DNA from 2 places in the Pseudomonas sp. NPDC085632 genome. Region 1 is predicted to be linked to the other one. Evidence: riboswitches for the same ligand, from Rfam matches in the RefSeq annotation. Region 1 holds a riboswitch; the other holds the start of a gene.

Evidence for each region. Region 1 has a riboswitch for manganese ahead of mntP (manganese efflux pump MntP). Riboswitches for the same ligand answer to the same signal wherever they lie in the genome.
Region 2: it holds a riboswitch for manganese, as region 1 does, so the genes downstream of both, ACIF4X_RS20560 (TMEM165/GDT1 family protein) here and mntP (manganese efflux pump MntP) in region 1, are expected to answer to the same signal.

The regions. Positions count from the first base shown of each region.
Region 1 is NZ_JBITSX010000003.1:45,105-55,714, reverse strand. It holds gene ACIF4X_RS03750 (APH(3')-II family aminoglycoside O-phosphotransferase) at 1-707, opposite strand, end outside; gene ACIF4X_RS03745 (thiamine pyrophosphate-requiring protein) at 893-2,680, shown strand; gene ACIF4X_RS03740 (DUF72 domain-containing protein) at 2,834-3,556, shown strand; gene mntP (manganese efflux pump MntP) at 3,558-4,121, opposite strand; yybP-ykoY riboswitch at 4,128-4,300, opposite strand; gene ACIF4X_RS03730 (hypothetical protein) at 4,565-6,409, shown strand; gene ACIF4X_RS03725 (hypothetical protein) at 6,459-6,674, opposite strand; gene ACIF4X_RS03720 (MFS transporter) at 6,793-8,472, opposite strand; gene phnE (phosphonate ABC transporter, permease protein PhnE) at 8,661-9,428, opposite strand; gene ACIF4X_RS03710 (PhnE/PtxC family ABC transporter permease) at 9,425-10,249, opposite strand; gene ACIF4X_RS03705 (phosphonate ABC transporter ATP-binding protein) at 10,243-10,610, opposite strand, start outside.
Region 2 is NZ_JBITSX010000036.1:31,975-42,584, forward strand. It holds gene ACIF4X_RS20545 (methyl-accepting chemotaxis protein) at 1-736, opposite strand, end outside; partial or broken gene ACIF4X_RS20550 (HAMP domain-containing protein) at 749-2,095, opposite strand; gene ACIF4X_RS20555 (M48 family metallopeptidase) at 2,298-3,116, shown strand; gene ACIF4X_RS20560 (TMEM165/GDT1 family protein) at 3,254-3,838, opposite strand; yybP-ykoY riboswitch at 3,927-4,049, opposite strand; gene ACIF4X_RS20565 (methyltransferase) at 4,090-5,088, opposite strand; gene ACIF4X_RS20570 (2-hydroxyacid dehydrogenase) at 5,121-6,086, opposite strand; gene ACIF4X_RS20575 (LysE family translocator) at 6,178-6,807, shown strand; gene ACIF4X_RS20580 (AraC family transcriptional regulator) at 6,927-7,691, opposite strand; gene ACIF4X_RS20585 (MFS transporter) at 7,777-8,961, shown strand; gene ACIF4X_RS20590 (fatty acid--CoA ligase) at 9,108-10,610, shown strand, end outside.

The sequences.
Region 1 (10,610 bases):
ACCTCGAAAAACAAGGGCAGCCACTGGGCGCCTAGGTTGTCCGTGATGCTGTGCGCAGCCAGGGCCAAATCCTGATAACGATCGGCAACGCCCAGTCGTCCGCAGTCGACAAACCCGCTGAAACGGCCATTGGCAGCGAGCAGGTTGGGCAGGCATGCATCGCCATGAGTCAGCACCAGGTCCTCGTGCGCCGGGCGTGTGGCGAGCAACTGCTCGAACACTTCCTCGGCGGATTGCCCGAGGCGCGAGTCGTCGAAGTCTTCTTCGTCGATCAGCCCGGCGAGCAGGTGTTCGCGGGCCAGTGTGATCTTCTGCTCCAGGCGATGATCGAACGGGCAACTGTCGATCGCGACCGCGTGCAGTGCGCGCAATGCCTCTGCGGCGAGCGTGACGATCTGCTGTGGCGAGAGGTGCTCGCTGCTGGCCAGATCGCGACCGGCCACGGCGGTCATCAATAGCCAATTGTGTTGCGCTTGCGTGGTGGTGTCGAGCACACGCGGTGCCGGTAAATCCTGAGTCGCCATCCAGCGTAACCGCTGCACTTCACCGGGCAACTCGCCCCAGGTCATCACCTGTTCGGTTTTGACGAACTGCGGTGCAGCCCCGGCAGGCGTAATCCGCCATACATCAGCGCGCGATTCGCCAAGGGTCTGCTGTTCAACGGCCGCACCGGCAAATTGGCTGCGCCATGCTGCTGGGAAATCCATGTCTATTGTCCTTGTCATTATCGATGTGCGCATTGTGCCGCTCTGGCGGTTTTGTTCGCAAACAAGGATCGGCGCGCAGAAATCCATCGAAACTTCGCCAACGCCCCGAGTGTCCAGACCCTTACACCTCCCGGCGGATGTGCTGCCGGGACAGTTCCATGCAGCGGAGAAAGACGAGGATCGAGATGACGATGACAGTGGGAGACTTTCTGGTTGAGCGGCTCAGCCAATGGGGCGTTACGCGGATTTTTGGGTACCCGGGTGACGGCATCAACGGCGTGTTCGGCGCGCTCAGCCGGGCCAAGGGCAAAATCGAATTCGTTCAGGCGCGGCATGAAGAAATGGCCGCGTTCATGGCCTCGGCGCACGCCAAGTTCACCGGCGAGTTGGGGGTGTGCATCGCCACCTCGGGCCCAGGTGCCTCGCACTTGATCACCGGCCTCTACGATGCACGCATGGACCACATGCCGGTGCTGGCCATTGTCGGTCAGCAGGCACGCACGGCGTTGGGCAGTCACTATCAGCAAGAGCTGGATCTGGTGTCGATGTTCAAGGATGTCGCCGGGGCATTTGTGCAGCAGGCGTCGGCGCCTTCACAGGTGCGGCATCTGCTCGATCGGGCAGTGCGCACGGCCGTGGGCGAACGCCGGGTAACCGCGCTGATTCTGCCCAATGATTTGCAAGACCTGAAATACGAAGCGCCGGCGCGCGCCCATGGCACCGCGCATTCCGGGGTGGGTTACACGAAACCCAAAGTGTTGCCTTATGACGTGGATCTGCAGCGTGCCGCCGATGTTTTGAACGCGGGAGAAAAGGTCGCGATTCTGGTTGGCGCGGGGGCTTTGCAGGCGACGGATCAAGTCATTGCCGTGGCGGAAAAACTCGGCGCCGGTGTCGCCAAAGCGCTGTTGGGCAAAGCCGTGTTGCCGGATGATCTGCCTTGGGTCACCGGCAGCATCGGCCTGCTCGGCACCGAGCCGAGCTACAAACTCATGAGCGAATGCGACACTTTGCTGATGATCGGTTCGGGGTTTCCCTACGCGGAATTTCTGCCCAAGGAAGGCCAGGCGCGGGGCGTACAAATCGACTTGCAGCCCGACATGCTCAGCCTGCGCTACCCGATGGAGGTCAATCTGGTTGGCGACTCGGCGGAAACACTCGCGGCGTTGTTGCCGCTGCTTGAACAGAAAACCTCTGGCAAGTGGCGCAAGAAAGTCGAAGGCTGGCGCGGCAGTTGGGAGAAAACCCTGGAAAAACGCGCCATGGCCAAGGCTGACCCGGTCAACCCGCAAAGGGTGGTGTACGAACTGTCGCCGCGCCTGCCCGATCAGGCAATCATCACCAGCGACTCCGGCTCGTGCGCCAACTGGTTTGCCCGTGATCTGAAGATTCGCCGTGGCATGCAATGTTCGTTATCTGGAGGCCTGGCCTCGATGGGCGCCGCTGTGCCTTACGCCATCGCCGCCAAATTCGCCTACCCCGCGCGTGCGGTCATTGCACTGGTAGGCGACGGTGCGATGCAGATGAACAATATGGCCGAGCTGATTACCGTCGCCAAATACTGGCGACAGTGGGAGAGTCCGAAATGGATTTGCGCGGTGTTCAACAACGAGGACCTTAATCAGGTCACGTGGGAGCAGCGGGTGATGGAGGGTGATCCGAAGTTCGAAGCTTCGCAAAGTATCCCGGACGTGCCTTATCACCTGTTCGCCATTTCCATTGGCCTGAAAGGCATTTTCGTTGATCGCGAAGAAGACGTCGCCGCTGCCTGGGAGCAGGCACTGGCCTCGGAGGTGCCGGTGTTGATCGAGTTCAAGACTGATCCGAATGTGCCGCCGCTGCCACCGCACATCAAACTTGAACAGGCGAAGAAGTTCGCCACGACGCTGCTCAAGGGCGATCCGGATGAAGCCGGGGTGATCGTGCAAACCGCCAAGCAGGTGCTCGGCGCGGTGCTGCCCGGCAAGAAATAACCGATTAGCACACAGGTTTGATCGTTCCCACGCTTTGCGTGGGAATGCCTCTAGGGACGCTCTGCGTCCAGTGACGCGGAGCGTCACGGGCTGCATTCCCACGCGGAACGTGGGAACGATCACCGAACGATCTGCGCCTACAGGTGAGGAGGCATGCTTTTGATTTTCATCGGCTGTGCAGGCTGGAGTCTGGGGCGCGAGCATTGGCCGGCATTTCCGGTGGAAGGCTCGCACTTGCAGCGCTATGCCGCGCGCCTCAATGGTGTGGAAATCAACAGCTCGTTCTACCGCCCGCATCGTCGGCAAACCTATGAGCGCTGGGCTGATGGCGTACCGGAGGACTTCCGATTTTCGGTGAAAGTCCCCAAACACATCACCCATGAATTACGCCTGGCGGGGTGCGAGGCGGCGCTGGACAAGTTTCTGGCTGAGTGCGGCGGGTTGGGCGAGCGCCTCGGTTGCTTGCTTGTGCAATTGCCGCCATCACTGGCGTTCGACGAAGCCATCGCCGAAGCCTTCTTCGTGATATTGCGTCAGCGCTTCTCTGGCCCCGTGGTGCTTGAGCCACGGCATGAATCGTGGGTCAGCGCTGAACCAATGTTAATGGCCCATCAGATCGCCCAAACGGCGGTCGATCCTTCGCGCATCAGCAATGATGTATCGCCCCGTGGCTGGACAGAAACGAAGTACTGGCGCCTGCACGGCTCACCGCGCATTTACCACAGCGCCTACGATTCCACTTATCTGCAAAACCTCGCACAAGCCCTGCAATCAGCGGCCGCGACAGGTGCCGCGACCTGGTGCGTTTTCGACAACACCGCCAGCGGCGCCGCGCTGGGCAATGCCTTGGCGCTGGCGACGCTGACCTCCGCTTGAATCAGACGGACAAGTGCTCATACAGAATCGTCGCACCAACAATCATCAACACCACGCCACCGACGATTTCCGCACGCTTGCCGACCACCGCACCGAGCACTCGGCCAAGCATCACACCAAGGGTCACCATGGTCATGGTCGCCAGACCGATCGCCGCGGCCGCGACCCAAATATTCACGTCGACAAACGCCAGACCGACGCCGACCGCGAGCGCATCAATGCTGGTGGCAAACGCGGTGACCGCGAGAATCAGAAAGGAGTGCGACCCCGGCTTTTCTTCTTCCTCTTCTTCGTGTTTAAGCCCGTTATAGATCATGTGCAGGCCGAGAATCACTAGCAGGGTGAAAGCGATCCAGTGGTCCCATTCGGCTACCCAGCGAGTCGCCGCCTGGCCGATCAGCCAGCCGATGATGGGGGTGATGGCTTCGATCACGCCGAAGATCAGACCGGTGCGCAGGGCTTCGGTGAGGCGCGGTTTGTGCAGGCTGGAGCCTTTGCCGATGGCGGCGGCGAACGCATCCGTGGACATGGCCAAAGCGAGGAATATGAGGGAAACAGGATTCACGGGGGCACACTTCCAGTCGGGCTATGAGTCAACGACACAACCACACGCCCGACTTTAGGCATGGATGTGTCGTCGGTCTCACCAACCAAAAGGTGTTCGCACCACGGCATGTTGCCGAGAATGTTGATACGAACGCTTCCGAAAGGCTCGGAAACAGGCTACTCCCCAACGAGGGGGCGGATCTTATGCGGGCAAACATGAAAATTTCGTCAAAACAGACGTATTTGACATGAGGCGTAACACGTCACGCTGGCTTCTCGTTGATCCGCAACTCTGCGCATAAACCGCCACGCGGCAAGTTGTACAGCTGCAGGGCTGCACGTTAAGACTTTGGTCTGTCAGACCCTTTCTGCACTATCCACTGTGATATCTTTTTGATGGCGCGCTCGCTCCGAGCGACGATCTACCGGTATTCGAGCCAATTGTTTAGTGCAGGAGAGGTGATGTTGAAGGAACAATGGGTGTGCGATGAGATGTTGCTGGCGCAGATGCAGGCCGCCAGCGCCGATGAAATCGATGTGTTGGTGGACGTGATCAGCGATTTTGGGCGAGGGCGGGCGGGCCTGGATGCCGAGTGCAAGAAACAGTTGATTCTGGCCAAACACGATCCCCGTGCAGACCGATACTCCGCATCATTGCTTGCATTGCTGGGCCATGAGCTGCAGCAATTTGGCGGCAATTCGGCCATGAACCTCGCGCGTCGCGCGCTGGGCCGTACTGCGGTGTCCTACAGTGAAATCGTTGATGACGTTTACAAGAAGCTGAACGGAAAGAACCCTGCTGACAAGCCATTGGCGCAAAAGGAACGGGAGGTTGCACTGGCCTTGTTTGGTGCCGAATGGCGAGAAATGCCTGCTCCACAACGGCACGAACGCAGTACGCACATCAAAGTCTTGTCTGGCACGTTCTCGCTGCCATCGGCCTTGGGACTCGGTGCGAGCGGTACGATCATGGGCTTGTCGGCCACCAGCAGTGCAGCGTTGTTTACTGCTGTTTCGACCGGCCTGCGTTTGAATCCGCTGGGCTTGTTGGTGACGGCGGGCATAGGGGCGCAAAGCGCCGCGTCAGAGGCTTACCGGATCACCGTGCCATTCGTGGCGCAAATGGGCTGGATACGTTTGCGCCAGGACATGGATGCACAAGCGCCCGTTGCGCCAAAACTGGCCAGTCCTGCGGCACTGGCCGGGCAGGGCACGGCGCTGCAGGACATGGTGCTGGCCGATGAGGCCGGTGGTACGTTGATGAAGATCAGTGTGTTCGACCGTGCACCGGTCATCACGGGCAGTGCCATCCCGTCCGGGCAACTCAGTGCGCTCAACCCATTGCTGTCCAACGTCCCGGGTCTGGCCGCGCTGGCCGAGTTGCAAAACGGCAACTATGTGGTGTGCAGCCTGCCATTTGAGATGTTGACCAAAGCCAAGGATCAGGAAGGTGCGGTGCGTGCCTTCGTCACTGAAAGCAAGCGCATCAAGGAACACGCGCACTTGTTCAGCCCCGACAACCTGCAAAACATCATGCTCAGTGGTGCGCTGTGGAATGCCGTGTCGTCGGCGGTGGGCCAGAAACATCTGCACGACATCAATGAAAAACTGTCCGCCATCAAGCGGCAACTGGATGAAGTGCAAGAGGACCTGATCAACCTGCGCCGCGATGATTTGACCGGGCTGGTGGGTTATGTGCAGAGCCTGCTCGATCACTATCCGCAGGAAGGCATCGACGCGTCTGCGCTGATGCAACTGGAACACCGCCAGGTTGAACTGGTGGCCCTGGAGGCGTATTTCGAGCGGGAGATGAATAAAGAAGTGGACAAGGCGCGGGCCATCGAAACCGGCAAGCTGTTCAACGCCGATTCATCCCGGGTGGCTTTGCTCGAAAGCCTGTCGCGCATGGACATTTGGGTTCAAAGCTATCTGCAGGTCACTCAGCTGCGCGTGGTCGCCTACGCCTTGCTGCACATGGAAAAGCCATTGGCGCGTTATCGTACCGAAGCGGCGAAAGTCCTGGATAACCTGCAGCGCCTGACCGTGACGGCGGCGGCCAACCAGCAGATTTACAGCGCCCAGATGGAGTTGAGCAACACGCTGTTTTTCAGCGGCAGTGCCGACAATTTGCAACGGTTCAAATCGCAACTGGCGGCGCTGGACAATGATCTGAAAAATGGCCCGGTCAACGCCAGGCAACTGCACCGCTCGCTGTTCGATCAATCCGATCGTCAGGTGCTGCTACAGGTGCAGAACGGTCAGTTCGTGGGTGGTCATTTGCTCGAATCGGCCTACGAGCCGGCCTGAGATCGCGTGGTTGCGGGAGCGGATGTATTTCATCCGCTCCCGCGGCTGACTAGTTGCCATCGGCCACTTTGCGTTCGATCTCATCGATTTTGCGTTGCAGCGTCTCGGCGTCCTGCTCCTTCACTCTTGTGGACGAGGGCGTGATGACTTCATCCACGGCTTCGCTGTCATTGTCCCGATCTTCAAGATCGCGCTCGACCACATTTACCGGTTTGCCGGACGTGTCGGTTGGCGGGGCGTTCGGGGTTTTCTCGTCGTTGTTCATGTGGGTGACCTCCAGTGGTGTAAACATTGGAGGCAAGCAGTGCGGCAGGCGTTCGATATTTTTGCCGGGTTGCGCCCAATGGCGCCCTCCCGCGATGGAGAGGGCGCGCTGATGGTTTTCAGTCCTTGAGAATGTCGCGATCCTTGGTTTCCGGCAGGAAGAACGTGCCCAGTATCGCCGTCATCACCGCGATCACGATCGGATACCACAACCCGTAATAAATATCCCCGGTCGCAGCAACCATGGCAAAAGCCACCGTCGGCAGGAAGCCGCCAAACCAGCCGTTACCGATGTGATACGGCAGCGACATCGAGGTGTAGCGGATGCGGGTCGGGAACAGCTCGACCAGCCACGCTGCAATCGGGCCGTAGACCATGGTCACGTAGATCACCAGCACGGTGAGCAGGAGCAGCACCATCGGGTAGTTGGTTTTCGCCGGGTCGGCTTTCTCCGGATAACCGGCCTCTTTTAGCGCAGTGCCGAGGGTCGCGGTGAACGCATCGTTGCGGGTCTTGAAGTCGGCGGCCGGTAGCGCGCTGCCTTCGAAACTCTCGACGACTTTGTCGCCAATGCGCACTTGTGCGACGGTGCCAGGTTCGGCGATCACGTTCTCATAAGGAATCGCCCGTTTCGCCAGCAGGGTCTTGGCCAGGTCGCAGGAGCTGGTGAATTTGGCCTTGCCCACCGGATCGAACTGGAATGAGCATTGATCGGGGTTGGCGATCACTTTGACCGGATTCTTCTCCTGAGCGATGAACACGTCGGGATTACCGTACTGGGTCAGCGCGTGGAAGATCGGAAAGTAGGTCAGCGCTGCCAGCATGCAGCCGACCATGATGATCGGCTTGCGCCCGATGCGGTCAGAAAGACTCCCGAAAATCACGAAGAACGGCGTGCCGATCAGCAGCGAACCGGCGATCAACAGGTTGGCGGTTTGCGGGTCGATCTTCAGTGTCTGCAGCAGGAAGAACAATGCGTAGAACTGCCCGGTGTACCAGACCACTGCTTGTCCGGCTGTGCCGCCGAGCAACGACATGATCACCACTTTGAGGTTGTCCCAGCGCGCAAAGGATTCGGTGAGCGGCGCTTTAGATGCCTTGCCTTCGGCCTTCATTTTCTGGAACACCGGTGACTCGCTCAGTTGCAGGCGGATGTACACCGAGACGATCAGCAGCAGGATCGACAGCAGAAACGGAATCCGCCAGCCCCACGCTTCGAAGGCTTCAGTGCCCAACGCGGTGCGGCAGGCGAGGATCACCAGCAACGACAGAAACAGGCCGAGGGTCGCGGTGGTTTGAATCCATGAAGTGAAGAAGCCGCGTCTGTTGCGGGGTGCGTGCTCGGCCACATAAGTCGCTGCGCCGCCGTACTCACCACCCAGCGCCAGACCTTGGAGCAAACGCAGGGTAATCAGAATGACCGGTGCAGCGACGCCGATGGTCGCGTAGCCGGGCAACAGACCGACAATCGCCGTCGAGACGCCCATGATGACAATGGTGATGAGGAAGGTGTGCTTGCGCCCGATCATGTCGCCGAGCCGGCCGAACACGATCGCCCCGAACGGCCGCACCGCAAAGCCCGCGGCAAACGCCAGCAGAGCAAAAATGAATGCGGTGGTTTCGTTGACGCCGGCGAAGAAGTGCTTGGCGATGATCGCCGCCAGTGAGCCGTAGAGGTAAAAGTCGTACCACTCGAAAACCGTACCGAGGGACGAGGCGAAGATGACCTTGCGCTCCTCCTTGGTGATGCCGCCGCTGCGCGGTGGACTGCCGGTGGATGCTGTGTCGATTGTGGCCATGGGTGTTCTCCGTCGTGCTTATTGTTGTAGGCCGGAGTCCCCCGTTACTGCTTGTCTCACTCTGGCCTTGTGGCATATGCCGGAAGCGCTGTCGCGTGAAGCTTGCACAATGTCGCCATCGCGCATTTGTGCAAGCTTTCCTGAAGCATAATCAGCTTCTGCCAGATATCCAGCCGTCGGCCTGCCTACTAGGCCTTCACCCAGCGCTGCCGGCTCCAGGCACTCAGCCAGTCGACCACAAACACCAGCCCCAGCATCGCCAGAATCACCGTGCTCGCCTGGGCTTCCTGAAACAGGCTGAGGCTCACATAGAGCATCTGCCCAAGCCCGCCGGCGCCGACAAAACCCAGCACGCTGGCCATGCGAATATTGTTTTCCCAACGATACAGAATGTACGCAAGCAGCTGCGGCGCAAGGTTCGGCAACGTCCCGTAGCAGAAGGCCAGAATCGGATTGCCACCCTGCAAACGAATGGCTTCGGCAGGTTGCGGCGGGGTGTTTTCCAGCGCCTCGGCGAACAAGCGGCCGAGCACGCCGGTGGTGTGCAAGGCGAGGGCGAGGGTGCCGGCGTTCGGGCCGAGGCCGGCGGCAAGTACCATCAGTGCGGCCCAGACCAGTTCCGGAATCGCCCGCAATGCGTTGAGCAGCAGGCGCGAGGCGCTTTGCAGCGGCCAGCCGAAACGCCCGGCGGCGGGCAGTGCCAGGACAATGCCGAACACGGCGGCGAGCAGAGTGCCGAGGGCCGACATGGCCAAGGTTTCCAGTGAGCCGTGGAAGATTGCCTTGAGGTAATCGGCGCTCAGGTCCGGGCTGAGAAAGCGCTGCACGTAAGCGCTCATCTGCCTGAGGCTGGTGGCGCTGCCGAGTTCGCCAAGATCCAGTCCCAGATAAACGAAGGAAGCGATCACCGCCAGCGCGATGCCGGCAATCAGCAACAGGTTGATCAGCCGATTCATGTCAGCCTCCAGCGCAGCAAGCGGCTGAGTTGATCGGCGCCCAAAACCAGAATCAGAAAGCACAGCAAAATACTGGCGACTTCACCACCGGCGAACATGCGAATTGACAGGTCAATCTGCTGCCCCAAGCCTCCGGCGCCGACAAACCCCATCACCACCGACGCACGGATCGCGCATTCCCAGCGATAAACCGTGTAGGAAAGCAGCTCCGCCGCGACATTGGGCAACGTGCCGTAAGCAAACGCCGCAAGACGGCCGCTGCCAGCCTGCAACAGTGCGTGTGCCGGGCGTTGGTCGGTGGATTCGAAAATCTCCGCGTAGACCTTGCCAAGCATGCCGCTGTAAGTAATGGCGATGGCCAGCACACCTGCCGCCGGACCCAATCCGACGGCGCGCACAAACAACAGCGCCCAGACGATTTCCGGCACGCTGCGCAAAAAGATCAGCAGGCCGCGCACCGGCCAGCGCAGCAGACGTCCCAGGCGGCTGGGTACGCCACCGCGCGAGGCGGCGGACAGCGACAGCGCGCGGCTGGCAATCAGGCCCGCCGGTATCGCCAGCAACAGCGCCAAGGCCATGCCGGCGGTGGCAATGGCCAGGGTTTGCAGGGTGGCTTTGAGCAGTAGCTGGAGAAACGCTTCGTCGTGCGCCGGTGGCCAGAATTGCGCAACAAAGCGGCCCATTTCATTCTGGCTGTCGGGCAGCAGCACGCCCAGACTCAGTTCGCTGAGCTGAACGCCCGGCCACAGCAAGGCAATCGCCAACAGCGTCAGCAGCAGTCGTGGCCACGCCGCCGGATCGCGTGAATCAGCCTTCAGCATCGGGGGATCTGCACAGTCAGAGGCGCCACCGCAGCGGTCGGCGATTGCAGTTTTTCGTTGGCGTACAGTGCGTCGAGCATTTCATGGCTGACTTGCCCGGAAGGACTGTCGAACAGGATCTGCCCGTCGCGCAGGCCGATGATCCGTGGGAAGTGCGAAAGCGCCAGATCCACCGCATGCAGGCTCGCCACCAGCGTGACGTTGTGTTCGCGGGCATGCCGGGAGAGGATCGACAAGGTGTGCCCGGCCATGACCGGGTCCATCGCCGACACCGGTTCATCAGCCAGCAGAATCTCCGGCGCCTGATACAACACGCGGGCGATGCCGACACGCTGCAACTGGCCGCCAGACAACTGCTGGC
Region 2 (10,610 bases), on a different contig from region 1:
CCTGACCAATGTTGATCACGTTGCGGTTGATGTCGTCAGCCACCGCGCTCTGCTCTTCCGCCGCGCTGGCAATCTGCGTGTTCATGTCGTTGATCACTGAAACCGCCCGGGTAATCGTTTCCAGTGCATCAGCCGCTTTCGCCGCGTGCTGCACGCTTTCGTCGGTGCGGTTCTGGCTGTCTTCCATGACCCGCACGACATCGCGGGTGCCCTGTTGCAGTTGCTGGATCATCGTCTGGATTTCTTCGGTGGCCTTCTGAGTTTTTTGCGCCAGGTTGCGCACTTCATCTGCCACCACCGCAAAACCGCGACCCTGCTCACCGGCGCGCGCCGCTTCAATTGCCGCGTTCAGGGCCAACAGGTTGGTCTGCTCGGCGATGCCGCGAATGGCGGTGAGAATAGCGTTGATGTTCTCGCTGTCCTTGGCCAGCGTCTGCACCACATCTACAGCCTTGCCGATTTCCAGCGCCAGCACGCCAATCGAGTTCGAGGTGTCGCGAACGATCTGCATACCCTGACTCGCCGCCTGATCGGCATGGCTGGCTGCTTGTGCCGCTTGCGTTGCATTGCGTGCAACGTCCTGGGCGGTGGCGGTCATTTCCTGCACTGCCGTGGCGACCTGATCGATCTCGGCCATTTGTTTCTGGATACCGATGTTGGTGCGAATCGCGATGTCAGCGGTGTGCTCCGAAGAATCGCTGACGCTCTGCACCGACGTCACCACTTGCGTGATCATCGCCTGCAATTTGGCCAAAAAGGTGTTGAAGCCCTTGGCGATCGAGCCCAACTCATCGCTGCGATCACTGCTCAAGCGTCGGGTCAGATCACCTTCACCCTGAGCAATGTCATTGAGCATCGCGACCATTTGCTTCAGCGGTCGGGCGATGCCGTGGCCGACCAGCCAGATCACCAGCAAGCCAATGCCGGCGATGATCAGGCCAACCATGGCCATGCCGAACGTGTCGGACTTGCGTTGCGCATCGAGGTCGGCCTGCAGTTTTTGCAGATCAGCCATCACCGCGTTGAGCGGCAGTTGCAACATCAACGTCCAGCGCGCGTCGGTCTGACCGATGCCGAACGGCAAGTACAGCTCGATGCGGCCCTTGTCCTTGTTGACCGAGTAAGTCACTTCGCCGCGTTTGAGATTGGCCATGTTGGCGGTCTGCTCGGCGTCGAGGATATCGCTGACTTTTTCGCCGAATTTGCTCGGGTCTTTGGTGTAGGCGACGATCCGGCCATTGCCGCCGATGAGGGCCATTTGCCCGGCGCCGCTGTACAACTTCTGGTTGGCGCCGAGGAGCATTTCCTGAATGAAGTTCACCGACAGGTCGGCGCCGACGATGCCCTGGAAGGCGCCGTTGAGCATGATCGGTTCGATGAAGGAGGCGAGCATGACGATCTTGTCGCCGACCTTGTATGGCGCCGGATCGATCACACAGGCTTTTTTGCTCTCTTTCGAGCACAAGTAGTACTCGCTGGCGCGCACGCCGGTGGACAGCGTCTTCTGGTCGTCGACGTCGACCAGTTTGTCGAGGCCGAGGCTGCCGTCGTCGTTGCGGAACCACCACGGCAGGAAGCGCCCGTTGCCGGCATCGATGCCCACAACGCTGGTGCCGACGTAGGCCGCGTCATTGTGGTCCAGTGCGTTCTTTTCCCAGCCGATGTAAGTGCCGAGAATTTTCGGGTTCTTTTCGACGTTCTCTTTGATCAGGCTGATCAGTTGTTCGCGGCTGACGGTCAGGCGCGGCTGGCCATCGGCGCCCGGCGTACCGAGCAGGGCGTTGACCCGCACCAGTCCGCCGGCGATCAGCAGCGGCGCTTCGAGTTCGCGCTGGATCTGGCTGACCTGGGTTTGCGCCAGCGAAGTCAGGCGCTGTTCGATGACTTGCTCGAACTGCGCCTGGGTGCGCTGTTGCACCATGTCTTGCGTGCGCGCACCGGAGAACAGCGCATACAGCACCAGCGCGGCGACCACGCTGAGCACGATGGCGCCGGCCAGGGCGGCGACGGAAAACTGGATCGACTTGAACTTCATGGGAGCTCCGCACGCAAAAGGACGTCTGCGCTGATGTATCGGCAATCGGCATGGGGCCATGAGTGCGAGCCGGTGCAATTGAAAGCCGATGTCGCAAATGGATCTGTGCGCGACGCAGTTGCACGGGGCTTGGCAGTCGCTGTGAATTTTTTACGACAGCTCTGGTGGGAAACGTCTGAAAGTCGTTGCATCACGTCCGTTGTATCTGGCGTCGATACAATTACCCGCCTAGGATACGCGCAGGTTTTCAGGGAGCTTTTGAATGAACAAGACATTGGTTGTAAGTGCACTGAGCGCAGCGTTGTTGCTGGCCGGTTGTCAGTCGGTCAACACCACCAGCGGCGGTGCCGTGGGTGTGGAGCGCAAGCAGTACATGTTCAGCATGCTGTCCTCGCAAGAGGTCGACCAGATGTATGCCCAGTCGTATCAGAAGACCGTTGGCGAGGCCTCCAGCAAAGGTGTGCTGGACAAGACCAGTCCCGAGGCCAAGCGGGTTCAGGCGATTGCCAACCGCCTGATCGCTCAGGCACCGAACTTCCGTCCGGATGCGGCGCAATGGCAGTGGGAAGTCAATCTGATCAAGAGCGACGAACTCAACGCCAACTGCGGGCCGGGCGGCAAGATCATTTTCTACACCGGGCTGATCGACAGCCTGAAGTTGACTGACGATGAAATCGCCGCAGTGATGGGCCATGAGATTGCCCACGCCCTGCGCGAGCACGGTCGTGAAGCAATGTCGAAGGCTTACGGGATTGAAATGGCCAAGCAGGGCGCGGGTGCGTTGCTCGGTCTGGGTCAGGACAGTCTGGCGCTGGCCGACACCGTGGCCAATTACGGCATGACCCTGCCGAACAGCCGCGCCAACGAAAACGAAGCCGACCTGATCGGCCTGGAACTGGCCGCACGCGCCGGCTACAACCCGAATGCCGCGATCACGTTGTGGAACAAGATGAGCAAGGCTTCGGAGGGCTCGCCGCCGGAATTCATGAGTACCCACCCGGCCTCGGCCAGCCGGATCGCCTCGCTGCAGGCGGCGATTCCGAAGGTTATGCCGCTGTACGAACAGGCCCCGAAATCCTGATGGTTTTGCAGCGAGGCTGATGGCCCCTTCGCGAGCAGGCTCGCTCCCACTTTGAAATGCATTCCATTGTGGGAGCGAGCCTGTCTCCGGGCGGCGTTCCGACGAAGAACGCTGACGCGGTCTATCGACTTACGCCGTCACACCCAGCCACTGCTCTGCATCGCCTTGTACACCGCGACGATGGCCAGAATCATGAACGCCGATGCCGCGAGGCGACGGATCAAGGTCAGCGGCAATTTGTCCGCAGCAAAATTACCCGCCAGAACCACCGGCACGTTGGCAATCAACATGCCCGCAGTGGTCCCGATAATTACCAGCCACAGATCCGGGTATTGCGCCGCGAGCATCACCGTCGCGACCTGAGTCTTGTCACCCATTTCAGCCAGGAAGAACGCAATCAGCGTGGTCAGGAACGGCCCGAACTTGCGCGCGGTGCTGGTTTCATCGTCATCCATTTTGTCCGGAACCAGCGTCCACAGCGCCGTGGCCGTAAAGCTTGCGGCGAGAATCCAGTGCAGCGTCGCATTCGAGAAGAAACTGCCGAACCAGGCGCCGACCGCACCGGCTGCTGCGTGGTTGGCCAGGGTCGCGGCGACAATACCGGCAATGATCGGCCAGGGTTTGCGGAAGCGAGCGGCGAGAATCAGCGCGAGCAGTTGCGTCTTGTCGCCGATTTCGGCCAAGGCAACGATTGCGGTGGGAACGAGTAACGAGTCCAGCATCAGGATTTCCTAAGGGGCGGGTCGACACGGCTATGACACGTACAGCCTTCCCGCCCCGGGTAAGGTGTGCGTGTCATAGGTCTTGTCAAACCCTGCGATCCGTCTGCTGCGGACGCTTGGGTCGCATACGCCATGATCTGAGGATCAAGTATGTTGACGTATGCCGGACGAGCTTGGTGCTCGTGGGAGACTACTCCCCTAGGACGGAGCGGATTCTGCCTAGGCAAATCCGTTTGGGCAAGAACAAAATTTCAGCCGCGCTTGGCCCGGTAAATCCGGAAACCATTGCCTTCAGCCTTGATCGCGCACACGCCCAGATGCTCTTCGATCAGCGGTTGATACTTCAGGAAACTGTTCGCCACCAAGCGCAGTTCGCCGCCGTTTTTCAGATGTTTCGCTGCTTTTCGCAGCAAGTTCTCGGTAGCGAAATAGTCGGTGTGCACGCCGACATGAAACGGCGGGTTGCTCAGAATCGCGCTCAAACCCATCGGTGCAGCATCGATGCCGTCACCGGTGAGCACTTCGGCTTCCAGACCATTGGCCGCCAGGGTCAGGCGGCTGCTGGCGGCGGCGAACGCATCCACATCCAGCAACGTGACCTGATTGTGTGGGTAGCGACGTTTCACCGCAGCCCCCAATACACCCGCGCCGCAACCGAAGTCGAGCAAGTGGCCGCTCGGCAGTTTGTCGAGATGCTCCAGCAGCAGGGCGCTGCCGCGATCAAGGCGACCGTGGCTGAACACGCCCGGCAGGCTGATGACTTTCAAGGGGCCTTCTGCCAGTGGCAGTTCATAGGTCTGCGCCAGACTTTCCAGGGATTTCGCTTCAGGAGCGTTGGCCACGGTCACTTGCCAGAGTTGGCAGTGACGCGCGCTGTCGAGCTTGCGCGGCTTGCCGAACGGGTTGAGCTGCTTGGACGCGCCTTCGATACCGCTGCGTTTCTCGCCGACCAGAAACACTTCACGACCGGCCAGACGCGACGCCACGGCATTGAGAATGTAATCGGTCAGGTCCTTGGACTTGGGCAGGAACACCACGGCGCTGTCGAACTCGCGCACGGGAACGTTCACGCCGAAATGGCTGCGACCTTCGAAACGGGCGTCCAGCGCGGCTTGATCGCCAGCATGCCAGCACCAGCCGAACGCGTTGGGCAAGCGCCCGAGCAAATCGTCCGCAGGCAAACCGGCCAACAGCAACGAACCTTGAAACCACTCGGGCTGACGAAGCAGTACTTCACTGCGCGGATCCATAACTGCTCCTCAAAAAAAAGTGCCGCAGTTTATCAACTGACGACCCGCAGCGCCTTACCGCTGAAGAACGCCTGAGCGTTTTCGGTCAATTGGCCAACGATGCGTTGCCGCGCTTCAACACTGCCCCAAGCGTTGTGCGGGGTGACGATCAGGCGCGGAATGTCGGCGGCCAGCAGCGGATTGCCTTGAGTCGGTGGCTCGACACTCAACACATCAGTGGCGGCGCCGCCAAGGTGACCGTTGCGCAAGGCATCGGCCAGCGCCTGCTCGTCGATCAGGCCGCCACGCGCGGTGTTGACCACGAAGGCGCCGGGCTTCATCGACGCCAGTTCGCGAGCACCGATGAAATGGCGAGTGTGTTCGTTGAGCGGGCAATGCAGAGTGAGGGCGTCGATTTGTGGCAACAGTTGATCCAGCGGCAGACGATCCGGGCGAGCAGGGCGCCCGGGAATCTGCCCGAGCAATACGCGCATGCCGAAGGCTTCGGCCAGTCGCGCCACAGCACCGCCGAGTTCGCCATGACCGAGCAGGCCGAGGGTTTTGCCTTCCAGCTCGACAATCGGGTAGTCGAGCAAACAGAACTGTTTCGCCTGCTGCCAGCGACCTTCGCCCACCGCTTGTTGGTAATCGGCCAGGCGGGTGGCGAGGTTGAGCAACAGCATGATCGTGTGCTGCGCCACCGACGGCGTACCGTAACCCTGGCAGTTGCACACGGTGATGCCGTGGGCGCGGGCGGCAGCAAGGTCGACGTTGTTGGTGCCGGTGGCGGTGATCAGGATCAGTTTCAGATCGGGGTTGGCGGCCATCGCGGCGGCGTCGATCAGGATCTTGTTGCTGATCGCCACGGTGGCGCCTTGCAGGCGTTCAGCGACTTGCCCGGGCAAGGTCTGGGCGAACAGCTGCAGATCGCTGAAACACTCGCGCAACGGACTGAGGTCGAGGTCGCCGAGATCCAGCGAAGGGTGATCAAGGAATACCGCGCGGCGCGTGTTCGTCATCAACTGTACCTTTTGTGCTGAGAGCGTTGGGCGTAATCTGCCGAGCCTACCAGATGAAACAAATTGATACGCCTGGCCGAAAGGAGCCCCCATGTACTGGACCGAGTTCTTGACCGTTGCACTGATCCACTTGCTGGCCGTCGCCAGCCCCGGCCCGGACTTTGCCGTGGTGGTGCGCGAGAGCGTGACCCACGGTCGCCGCGCCGGCACCTGGACCGCGCTGGGCGTGGGTTCGGCGATTTTTCTGCATGTCGGTTATTCGCTGCTCGGCATCGGCCTGATCGTGTCGCAGTCGATCGTGCTGTTCAACGCGTTGAAATGGGCAGCTGCCGCTTACTTGCTGTACATCGGCTTCAAGGCACTGCGGGCGCAACCGGCGAAAGTCGTGGCCGATGATCTGCACAAAGAGGCCGGTGTGCGCACCGCTCGCGGCGCATTCACCTCGGGCTTCGTGACCAATGGTCTGAATCCGAAAGCCACGCTGTTCTTCCTGTCGTTGTTTACCGTGGTGATCAACCCGCACACACCGCTGGCGGTGCAGGCGGGTTACGGGGTTTACCTGGCCGTTGCGACCGCCTTCTGGTTCTGCCTGGTGGCGATGCTGTTCAGCCAGCAACGGGTGCGTGCCGGTTTCGCCCGCATGGGCCACTGGTTTGACCGCACCATGGGCGCGGTGCTGATTGCTCTCGGCGTGAAAATCGCGTTCACCGAGATGCATTGAGAAAGCACCGTGAACAACCTGTGGGAGCGAGCTTGCTCGCGAAGGCGTCGAGTCAGTCGATATCTCAGGTGACTGAAAGATTGCTTTCGCGAGCAAGCTCGCTCCCACAGGGGGAGTTCCTACACGAGTTCGCTGAGCTTGCTCAGGGTGTTCAGGTAGTCCCGGGGATTCTCGCCAAGCAAACGGCGAAACATCGCGCTGAACGCCCGCGCGCTGCCGTAACCCAGATCCCGCGCCACACGCTGCACGCTGTCCCCGGCGAGCAGGCGTGGCAGGGCTTCCATCAGGCGCAGTTGCTGGCGCCAGGCGTTGAAACTCATCTGCAATTGTTGCTGAAACAGCCGCGCCAGCGTGCGTGAGCTGGCGCCAACCTGCTGCGCCCAGTCTTCCAGGGTATTGGGGTGATCGGGCGTGTGCAGCAGCGCCAGACAGATGTTTTGCAGGCGCCGGTCAGTGGGCATCGGAATGTGCAGCGGCAGGTTTTCCAGACTGGCGAGTTCTTCGAGCATCAGTTGCTGGATCAACGGATTGTCGGCGTGCGGCGGCCCTTGTACCGCGCGCAGGATCAGCTCGCGCAACAACGGCGTCACCGCCAGTACACAGCATTGCTGCAGGGCGGCCGGCGACAGCTCGGGAGCGATGAACAGCGAGCGCATTTGCACATCGCCACTCATGAAAATCTCGTGCGCCACCTCTGGCGGAATCCACACCGCGCGGCTCGGCGGAATCACCCACGCCCCGCGTTCGGTGACCACGCGCATGATTCCGCTGATGGCATACAACAACTGCGCCTCGCGATGCAGATGCAACGGCTGGTGCGCGCCGTCCAGATAATCCCGGGGATAGGCGCTCACCGGGCCGTGTTCGAAGTGGCTGATCAACATGTCGGATTCGATGACTTGTTTGGCAGGAATGCGCTTTTTCGCCAACTTAGCATAAGCGGCACACAACAACGTAAAGCGTGCAGCCATGAATCAATCGAGAAACGTCATCCGCTACATCAACGCCGCGCATGTGATCGATCACATGTTCATGCTGATTTTTCCCGCCGCCGTGCTCGGCATGACCCAGGCCTTTGGTCTCGACTATGCCGCGCTGATCGGCCTGTCACTGGGTGGATTTATTGCCTTCGGTGCCTGCTCGCTACCCGCCGGTTGGCTCGGCGATCACTGGAGTCGGCGGCAGATGATGCTGGTGTTTTTCTTCGGTATCGGCGCCTCGGCGATCTTCACCGGCCTGAGCAACAGTCCGACGATGTTGGTGATCGGCCTGACCCTGATCGGCATTTTTGCGGCGATTTATCACCCGGTTGGCACAGCGATGCTGGTTGCCTATGCGCAGAACCGTGGCCGCGAAATCGGCATCAACGGCATGTGGGGCAATCTTGGCGTGGCGTTTTCGGCGCTGATCACCGGCCTGCTGGTGGCGCAATTCGGTTGGCGTTCGGCGTTTCTGTTACCCGGCGCGGTGGCGATCATGCTGGGTTTTGGCTTCGCCTTGCAGGTGCGTGAAGAACCCATTCCGAAGCGCCCGCACATGCCGCTCGAAGGTGCCGCCGGCCAGCGCATTTCGATGGTCATGGTGTTCGGCGTGCTGGCGCTGGCCACGGCCACTGGCGGCGTGGTGTTCAACGCCACCACCATGACCTATCCAAAACTGTTTCAGGAGCGCTTGCATGAGTTGTTCGCCTCGCCGCAAACCCTTGGCGTGGTGGTCAGTCTGGCGTATGCCTTCGGCGCGGTCGCGCAGTTGAGTATTGGCCGGGTGCTGCACCGGTTCAGCCTGAAATGGCCGTTTGTAATGTTGACGTTGTGCCAGGCACCGCTGTTATTTGCGCTGGCCTACGCTGATGGATGGGCCGTGATCGCCCTCGGTGCAGCGTTCATGTTCGTCGTGTTTGGTCAGGTCACCGTGAACGATGCGATGGTCGCCAACTTCGTCGCACCGCAGTGGCAATCACGGGTCTTCGCCCTGCGTTACTGTTTATCGTTTGGCGCCAGTGCGACGGCGATTCCGCTGATTTCCTATGTCGAACCGCGCCATGGTTTTGTAGGCCTTTATTTGATTCTTGCGGGTTTTGGCGCTTTGACGTTCCTCGCGGCGGTGGTTTTCCCACGCACGCCTTCTGAAGAGGCTGTGGGACAAACCGCCTGACCGATGATGAAAACCGGCAAATGCTGGCGCAAAGCTAGCATTTGTACGGCTTTGCAAATCATTCCTTTGGCTGATTTGGCTGGCGTATAAGGGTTCTAGAGTACCGATCTCTACGCCAATACCGTGCAGTCAGAAAAGGGATTCTTATGTTGCAGACTCGCGTCATTCCCCCGGCCGATGGGGCCTACCAGTATCCATTGCTGATCAAACGGCTGCTGATGTCCGGCGCCCGTTACGAGAAAACCCGCGAGATCATCTACCGTGACCAGATCCGCTACAGCTACCCGACCCTGATCGAGCGCGTTGCGCGGCTGGCCAACGTGCTGACGGCGGCCGGTGTGAAGGCCGGTGACACCGTGGCGGTGATGGACTGGGACAGCCATCGTTACCTGGAATGCATGTTTGCGATTCCGATGATTGGCGCGGTGATCCACACGATCAACGTACGCCTGTCGCCGGAGCAGATCCTCTACACCATGAACCACGCCGAGGACCGCTTTGTGCTGGTCAACAGCGAGTTCGTCGGGCTGTACCAGGCGATCGCACCACACCTGACCACGGTCGAGAAAACCCTGCTGCTGACCGACCTGCCGGAGAAGACCGCCGAGCTGCCGAATCTGGTTGGTGAGTACGAGCAACTGCTGGCCGCCGCAAGCGCGCAGTACGACTTCCAGGACTTCGACGAAAACTCGGTCGCCACCACGTTCTACACCACTGGCACCACCGGCAACCCGAAAGGCGTGTATTTCACCCATCGGCAACTGGTGCTGCACACCATGGGCGTGTCGACGATCATGGGCTCCATCGACAGCGTGCGCCTGCTCGGCACCAACGATGTGTACATGCCGATCACGCCGATGTTCCACGTTCACGCCTGGGGTTTGCCTTATGTGGCGACCATGCTCGGGCTCAAGCAGGTTTATCCGGGGCGTTACGATCCGGAGTTTCTCGTGGAGTTGTGGCGCAAAGAGAAGGTCACCTTCTCCCACTGCGTGCCGACCATCCTGCAGATGCTGCTTAATGCAAAAGGGGCGCAGGGCACTGATTTCGGCGGCTGGAAAATCGTCATCGGCGGCAGCGCACTCAACCGCACTCTGTACGAAACCGCCAAGGCTCGGGGCATACAGCTCACCGCTGCGTACGGCATGTCGGAAACCGGGCCATTGGTTTCCTGCGCGCACCTCAACGACGAACTGATGGCTGGCACTGAGGACGAACGCACCACCTACCGGATCAAGGCCGGTGTGCCGGGGCCGCTGGTGGACGCGGCGATCGTCGACGGTGACGGCAATTTCCTCCCGGCCGACGGTGAGACCCAGGGCGAGCTGGTGCTGCGCGCGCCGTGGCTTACCGAGGGCTATTTCAACGAACCGCAGAAGGGCGCCGAGCTCTGGGCCGGCGGCTGGCTACACACTGGCGACGTCGCCACGCTCGACAGCATGGGCGTGATCGACATCCGTGACCGCATCAAGGATGTGATCAAGACCGGTGGCGAGTGGATCTCTTCGCTGGACCTCGAAGACCTGATCAGCCGTCACGTCGCGGTACGCGAAGTAGCAGTGGTGGGCATCGCCGATCCGCAGTGGGGCGAGCGTCCGTTTGCCTTGCTGGTGATCCGCGAAGGGCACGTGATCGGGGCGCGCGAGCTC